DNA from 2 places in the Gemella sp. 20925_1_85 genome. Region 1 is predicted to be linked to the other one. Evidence: predicted binding sites of a transcription regulator. Region 1 holds the regulator's gene; the other holds the start of a gene.

Region 1 (4,457 bases):
ACGAGCTCCATATTCTTTTATACTTCCATCTTCAACAATTTTAGCCATTGCTTTTTTCGTAAGTTTAATAGTAATATTTCTATCTTCTAATCTCTTAGATAAACCATCTATTAATAATTCAGAAATTTTTTCCAACTCTTCTTTTTCTAAAGTTTTGAAGACGATTATATCATCAATTCTATTTAAGAATTCTGGACGATATTGTTTTTTCAATGCTTCCATCATAGTGTTTTGAACATTCTTGTAATCATTCTTAATAGAATCACTACCTCCAAAACCTACAAATTTTTGATCATTAAGTTCGCTAACCCCAACGTTTGAAGTCATTATGATAATTGTATTTTTAAAATCTATCACACGCCCAGATGCATCAGTTAAACGTCCATCATCTAGTACTTGTAGAAGGATATTAAAGATTGATGGGTGAGCTTTTTCAATTTCGTCGAATAGAACTACTGAATATGGTTTTTGACGAACTTGTTCAGATAATTGTCCCGCTTCTTCATATCCTACGTATCCTGGAGGGGCTCCTACCAATCTACTAATAGAGTGTGGTTCCATATATTCACTCATATCAATACGAATCATATTATCTTCTGAGCTAAATAAAGCTTCTGATAAACTTTTAGCTAGTTCTGTTTTCCCTACTCCTGTAGGTCCTAGGAAAATAAAACTTCCTATTGGTCTGTTAGGTGCTTTAAATCCGCTTCTCGCTCTTCTAACAGCCTTGGCTAGACTAACTACAGCCTCATCCTGACCAATAACTCTCTTATGTAAAATTTCTTCTAGTTTTAACAGACGTTCACTTTCAGATTCAGTTAATTTTGTAACTGGAACCCCCGTCCAAGCAGCAAGAACTTCAGCTATGTGTTCAGAAGTAATCTTGATTTTATCTTTTGATAGGCTATCTTGCCAAGAAATTTTGAATTCTTCGATTTTACTAATTACCTGATTAACTTCATCACGTTTTTTAGCAGCTATTTCAAATTCTTGATTAACAACAGCTCTGTCTTTTTCTTTATTTAATCGAGTAAGCTCATCTTCATACTCTTTTAATTTATCAGGAGATTTATAATATCTTAGTTTAACTTTAGAACATGCCTCATCTATTAAATCTATTGCTTTATCAGGTAAACATCTGTCTGTAATATAAGTTGTACTTAATTTTACAGCTGAGTCAATTGCTTCATCTAATATTTCTACATCATGATGTTCTTCATATTTATGACGTAGTCCTTCAAGAATCTTAATAGAGTCTTCAGTACTTGGTTCTTCAACCTTAATTGGTTGGAAACGACGTTCTAATGCTGCATCTTTTTCAAAATATTTTCTATATTCTTCTGTTGTTGTAGCTCCGATACATTGAATTAAACCACGAGATAAGGCAGGTTTAAGAATATTTGATGCATCAGCACTACCTTCACTACCACCAGCTCCAATAATCGTATGAATTTCATCTATGAATAAAATAATATCTCCAGCATCTTCAATCTCTGCAATTATATTTTTTAATCTTTCTTCAAATTCACCACGATACTTAGTACCAGCTAGTAATGTACCCATATCTAATACCATTACTCTCTTTCCTAATAAATTACTAGGAACATTTTGCGAGACGATTCTTTCTGCTAAACCTTCAACTATCGCTGTTTTCCCTACTCCAGGCTCTCCAATTAATACAGGATTATTTTTAGTACGTCTATTTAAAATTTCGATCATACGCGTAATTTCTTTATCACGTGCTAATACAGGATCTAATTTATTATTAAATGCATCTCTAGTTAAATCTTTTGCTAAAGAATTTAATGTTTTAGTTTTTGAGGAACTATTCTCAGATTCTGCAATCTTTTTAAATCCTTCATACAATTTAGATACCAATGCGTGATTTTTTTTCACTAAATCAAATAATTCATCAACTAAACCATCGACATTTATCCCTAATTTATCAGTTAATAAACGCACTGCTGTTCCAGTCTCTTCTTCAAGTAAAGATAATAACAAGTGTTCACTAGTAACAACAAAACTAGAAGTATCATCTGCATATCTTTGACTATTTTCTATCGTTCTAACTGCTCCATTTGTATAATCTATTTTCATTAAAACATTACGATAAAAATCCGTTCCCTCTAATTCTGCTTCATAAAAGTCTACTACATTTTTTCTAAAATCATCATAGTAAACACCATGCCTGTTAAGCATCTTACAAGATATAGTATTTTGCATACTCAACATAGCCAATAATAAATGTTCTGTTCCTACAGCTTTAACTCCAAAATCATTTGCTTCTTCTTTTGCTGTTGTTAATACCATAAGGGCTGTTTCATTAAATCTTATATACATAACATCATCCCCTTTTATTATATTTTATATTTGTTAAGAATCTTATTGTCAGATCCTTTATATTTGCTTTGGTTTGATTAATCATTTCTTCAGCACTATTTTCATCAATACAATCTAAATATTGATTATGCACCGCTGTAACAATTTCTAAACTGTCTATAAAATGATTATAATCAAATTTATCGATATACTCTTTATCCAGTAGTATTTTAGCTAATCTAATAGCCTCATCTACTTCAACAATCTCATTCTCTATTGTCTCAATTAAATAATCAATGTAGTCTTTATTTGCGTGAAGAGTTATTTTGGTGATTCTGATGAATCCACCTCCACCTCGTTTACTCTCAATTATAAATCCGTGTTCTGGTGTGAATCTTGTCTTTATTACATAGTTTAATTGAGATGGTACACAGTCAAATTTTTGTGCAACGTTACTTCTTTTTATAATTATATGATCTTCTGAAGCCTCGTTAAATAAGCCCATAATATATTGTTCAAGTATATCAGTCATATTACTATTATTCATAAGAGCACCTCCTTTATTGACTAAAATTGACCTTTATTAAATTATACTACATCTACAATATTTTGTACACAAATAACATTGATTTTAAGGGGATATAAAAATAAAAAAACAACTCAAAAATCATGATTTTAAAAAAATCTTTTATTCTTGAGTCGTCCATTATAATTCTATTTTCTAATAAAAGTATTTAGATTAAAAATATTTATCTCCATTAATTAGTTGTTTTTAGTTTTGATTTTCTATTAAAAATTAGATTCATTACAATCGCAACAATTGTTCCTAATACAATTCCACTATCAGTAAACATACGGATAAAACTTGGTAATTGAGCAAATGCCGTAGGAACTGTTGTTACACCTAATCCTAAACCAACAGAACAAGCAATTATCATCAGATTTTCTTGTTTAGCAAAATCAGTATTCCCTAACATTTTTACACCATATGCAAGTACCATACCAAACATACTAATCATTGCACCACCCAGTACCGGTTGAGGTACGATTGTAGCTAAAGCACCAATTTTTGGAATTGATCCAAAAACTAGAAGTAACAGTACCATTACATACATTACTTTTTTACTTTTCACTCCTGAAATTTGTACAAGACCTACGTTTTGAGAATAAGTAGTATATGGAAATGCATTTACTAATGATCCAATCATAACCGCTAATCCTTCTGCTAAATATCCTCTTCTTAAATCAGGCTCTTTAACCTCTTGATTACAGATATTTCCTAGGGCATAATATACACCAGTAGATTCAATCATACTAACTATTCCAACTATAACAAATGTTAAAATCGCACTTATATTAAATTCAAAACTAGCAAACTTAAGTGGTGTTGGATGTTGGAACCAACCTGCTTGAGTAACTTCTGTTAAACTTACCATCCCCATAAAACTAGCAATAACGGTTCCTGATACTAAACCTAATAAAATTGCTATTGATTGAATAAATCCAGTAGTAAATTTATATATTACTAAAATAATTGCAAGCGTAATACATGCCAATACGATATTTTTTGGATTTCCAAAATCTTTAGATCCTTGTCCCCCTGCAATATAGTTCATGGCAACTGGTACTAATGTAATACCTATAATTGTAACAACACTACCAGTAACAACAGGTGGGAATAACTTAGCCACCTTAGCAAAAAATGGTGCTATTCCAACTACCACTAATCCTGAAACAAAAATTGCTCCATACATAGTTGGTAAACCTGAGCTATTTCCTATAGCTATCATCGGCGCAACAGCTGTGAAAGTACATCCAAGAACAACAGGTAAACCAATTCCTGTAAATTTACCTTTATACACTTGTAAGAATGTTGCTACCCCACACATAAAAATATCAACCGACACTAGATAAGTTGTTTGCTCTGCAGAAAGACCTAATCCTCCTGCAACAATTATCGGTACAATTACCGCTCCTGCGTACATTGCTAGTACGTGCTGTAAACTTAAAATAAAAGTTTTCAAGATTCTTTTCTCCTTAGTTATATATTATTTTTGACAAATATAACTATATAAATACAAAAAATCACCTATAATTACTTATAGGCGATTTAAAAATTCTACTACAAATAGTTGGGA
Region 2 (4,457 bases), on a different contig from region 1:
CATCTTCAATACCATGACGGATTAATTCAACTGAAAGTTTGTTTTCGATTTGACTTTGGATGAATCGTTTAAGTGGACGAGCACCGAATTTCATATCGAATCCAGCAGTCGCAACCCAGCTAGAAATATTATCAGTATATGTTAAAGTAATATTTCTATTAGCAATACGCGCAACTAGTTCATTAAGAAGTTTATTAGCGATTCCTTTAATATTATCTTGTGTTAATGGTTTGAAGATAATTATATCATCCATACGGTTAAGAATTTCTGGTTTGAAGTATCCGTAAAGTTGGTTAGTAACATTTTTACGAGTTTCTTCAGAAATCACACCATCTTTAACTTCTTCTAATAGTTCTAATGAACCGATGTTAGAAGTCATGATAATTATTGTGTTTTTGAAATCTACTACTACACCTTTAGAATCAGTAAGTGTACCTTCATCAAGAAGTTGAAGTAAGATATTGAACACATCTGGGTGAGCTTTTTCGATTTCGTCCATTAAGATAATGCTGTAAGGATTACGTCTTACACTTTCAGTAAGTTGTCCACCTTCTTCATAACCGATGTATCCTGGAGGGGCACCGATTAAACGGCTAACTGAGTGTTTTTCCATGTATTCACTCATATCGATACGTACGATGTTACGTTCATCATCGAACAAGTTAAGAGCTAATGCTTTAGCAAGCTCAGTTTTACCTACCCCTGTAGGACCTAAGAATAAGAAGCTACCGATTGGTCTGTTAGGATCTGCGATACCAGCACGAGAACGTAAGATTGCGTTAGTTACACTCTCTACAGCTTCATCTTGACCTATTACTTTTTCATGAATAGTATCAGCTAGATGTAATAATTTTTCTTTTTCAGTTTCTACTAGACGAGTTACAGGGATACCAGTCATTTGACTTACGATGAATCCAATCTCATCTTCAGTAACTTCTTGTTTTAGAAGTTTATATTCTTCGTGTTTAGATTTTTCTTCTAATTCTTCTAACTCTTGAGTTAATTTTGGTAAAGTAGAATATTGTAACTCAGATGCTTTTTCTAAATCATAGCTATTTTGAGCTTGCTCTAATTCAACTTTGACTCTGTCAATTTTTTCACGAAGATTTTTAACAGCTGATAATTTTTCTTTTTCGCTATCAACTTGTAATTGAAGTTTATTTTGTTCTTCTTTTAAATTAGCCAACTCTTCTTTTAAGTTTTCTAAACGTCTTTTAGACACATCATCATCTTCACCACTTAGTGCTTTTTCTTCTATTTCAAGTTGCATAACTTTACGATTGATTGTATCTAATTCAGCTGGGTTAGAAGAGTTTTCAGTTTTAATAGTTGCACAAGCTTGGTCGATTAAATCGATAGCTTTGTCCGGTAAGAATCTATCAGTAATATATCTGTTAGATAATTCTGCTGCTTCTACAATCGCACGGTCAGAGATTTTCACACCGTGGTAAACTTCGAATCTTTCTTTAAGACCACGTAGAATTGAAATTGTATCTTCTACAGTAGGCTCATTAACAAGAACTTTTTGGAAACGACGTTCTAATGCAGAGTCTTTTTCGATATATTGGCGATATTCATTAAGAGTAGTAGCACCGATACAGTGTAGTTCACCGCGAGCAAGCATTGGTTTTAAGATGTTACCAGCATCCATTGCTCCATCTGTTTTACCAGCACCAACAAGCATATGAATTTCATCGATGAATAGAATGATTTTTCCATCTTTTTCTTTAACTTCTTTTAATACAGCTTTTAGTCGCTCTTCGAACTCACCACGATATTTAGCTCCTGCAACTAAACTAGTAAGGTCAAGTTCGAATACAGTTTTGTCTTTAAGACTTTCAGGTACATCACCGCGTACAATACGTTGAGCCAGTGCCTCAACAATCGCAGTTTTACCTACCCCAGGTTCCCCTATCAACACTGGATTATTTTTTGTTTTTCTTGATAAAATTCTAATTACATTTCTTATTTCTTCATCACGCCCTATCACAGGATCAATTTTACCACTACGTGCAGCTTCTACAAGATCACGACCATATTTTTCTAAAACTTCGTAGTTGTTTTCTGGATTTTCGTTCATAACTTTTTTACCTCCTCTGATATTATCTATAACCGCTACTAATTCTTTTAACGTAGTCACCTTATCGATATATTTTTTTACTATACTATTTTTCAAATAACTCGCTAGAACAATATGTTCACACGAAATAAATTTATCTTCATATTTCTCTTTATATTTATTAGCTTCTATTAATAAAGCATTCAAATCATTACTTAAGTAGCTAGCGTAATTGATATTATCTCCTTCTACACTATTTACCTTCGCAATCTCGTTATCTAACTCATGAGTTAAATTCACCTTATCAACATTTACTCTTCCTAATATATCACTATATAAATTACTACCAGTAAGAGCCGCTTTTAAGAACATCTCACTCGTAATACTTTGACTTTTTTTCTCAGTTGCTAATTCGGAAGATTTCGCTAAGATTTCTTTCACACTATTAGTAAAACTATTAATATCCATTGTAAATCTCCTTTGATTAAATTATTAGATCAAGAGGTATTATTATTCGTTTACCAGTATCTCTAATACAATTAAGATACTGCCATCAAAAGATACAACTAAATATTTAACAAACTAAAAGGTTTTATGGAGTATTATTTAGTTTTATCTTTTTGACCTTCTTTGACCTTAAATAAATTATAGCATGTTTGACCTTTTTTGACAATAGTTTTTTTGAAAAAATTTAAAAAGAAAAAAAAGGAGTGACTCAAAAATCGTGATTTCGCAGAAATCGATTTTGTCGAGTCACCCTCGCACAGTTTATTAGATATCTAAAAAGCTTTCATAAAGCGATTTTAGATATCAATAAACCACTGCGTCTATGAGTTATAATTTATACTTTTTTAAGTTTAGTATTTTTTCGTCCACCACTTTAAACTATATATTATACTTAATATTATCTTAGAGATATAAATATATATGCTCTACTGGTAACTTTCTCAGAGAGATTCATTTCTGCTCTGCAAGACACTTATGAGACTTCATAGGTGTTTTTTTTAGTAATAAAAAAGCGTGAAATAAATCACGCATAGATTATATATTTTATTGTAAAGTAAACTATCAATAATTTTACGATTTACTAAAACATTAGCTACAATTTTGCATTAGGATTTTCATTATTAAATATTTCTATTAAGTTTTCCATATCCTCTTTTGTTGCATAGTGTCTCACGAATGTTCTAGCCGCAGTTCTTCTATTATTCATTAAAGCACGTTCTTTATTTTTCTCATAATAAGCTTTACTCGCTTTCTTTTGTGCTTCAGAAGTTTTTGATTCTGTCATTTTAGTTCCCCCATCATTATACTTTTACTATTTATTAAAGAAAAAATAATAAATTAATATTCCTACAATAGAAATTCCAAAAACACTTTGTAAAAATTCTTTTTTTGTACTTCTACGAATTTCTATTTCCAATTTTCTTTTACCTAATTTATATTCTTTTTTCATAAATGATTAGCTCAACGGTAAAATAAGAGTGATGCTCTCTTTATATATATTAAAAAAATTATAATTAGACTTAGCAAGAATAAATAAACAATTAATTAATATATACCATTATTTTACCACTTTGAACTCTCCTTTCTTATCCTTCTCTTAAATATAATACATGTATCAAGATTTGTCAATTAGATTTATAGAAAAGAATGGCTCAAAATCGTGATTTCAAAGAAATCAATTTTATCGAGCCATCCCCAACGATAATTTATATTTATCTAAACATAATTTTCAAACCGAATTATTTTTATCCCGTACCTTCAGCAAATGACACTATTTTCAAAGAATTAAATTAACTCTTCTACATTTTTAATATATCTATTTTTAAGTAATTTTACTTAAGATTATTTTTCCTTCTCACTTACAAAACCATTTTTTTCTAATAGTTCTTTAGTTACTTTTTCTATTCCTGAAGGTTGTGCATAGAAGTCAGCAAATTTCTTAGTCCATGTTTTTGTCTCGCGTGCTTCTGCGAAGTCTGCCATAGTTTGACGGTATTCTTTTAATACCTCTACATTTGATTTAGGGAATTCATTATATCCTACATTAGCCGCGACTGGTAATCTAGGTTTAACTTTTTCCGTTGATAACTCTTCATCTTTAACACCGATACTTAGGCCACATAGGAACAGAGCATTTTCCGGAATATTTAGTAATTCAGAAATTTTATCACCAAAACCTCTTACTCCACCACAATAAACAATTCCATATCCTAAAGACTCAGCAGCTAAAGCAGCATTTTGCATCGCAATACCTACATCTAAAGTACCAATAAGTAGCGGCTCGTATTGATTAGAAATATCAAACACTCCACCTTCAATGTCAAACGCTAATTTGATGTTAGTATAATCTAAACAATATAGTAAGAACGCAGCAGCATTTTCAATATGAGCT

Evidence for each region. The regulator CtsR, encoded in region 1, represses protease genes until heat stress. The targets are predictions, from matches to a motif close to ATGGTCAATAAAGGTCAAACA.
Region 2: clpB (ATP-dependent chaperone ClpB) is a predicted target of CtsR. The motif match lies at 2,713-2,733, and genes of this name have one in related genera.

What each region holds. Positions count from the first base shown of each region.
Region 1 is NZ_JAPWCC010000011.1:21-4,477, reverse strand. It holds gene O3884_RS04675 (ATP-dependent Clp protease ATP-binding subunit) at 1-2,340, opposite strand, end outside; gene O3884_RS04670 (CtsR family transcriptional regulator) at 2,345-2,866, opposite strand; gene O3884_RS04665 (nucleobase:cation symporter-2 family protein) at 3,078-4,343, opposite strand.
Region 2 is NZ_JAPWCC010000005.1:73,897-78,353, reverse strand. It holds gene clpB (ATP-dependent chaperone ClpB) at 1-2,527, opposite strand, end outside; gene O3884_RS03035 (hypothetical protein) at 3,159-3,350, opposite strand; gene O3884_RS03030 (nitroreductase family protein) at 3,908-4,457, opposite strand, start outside.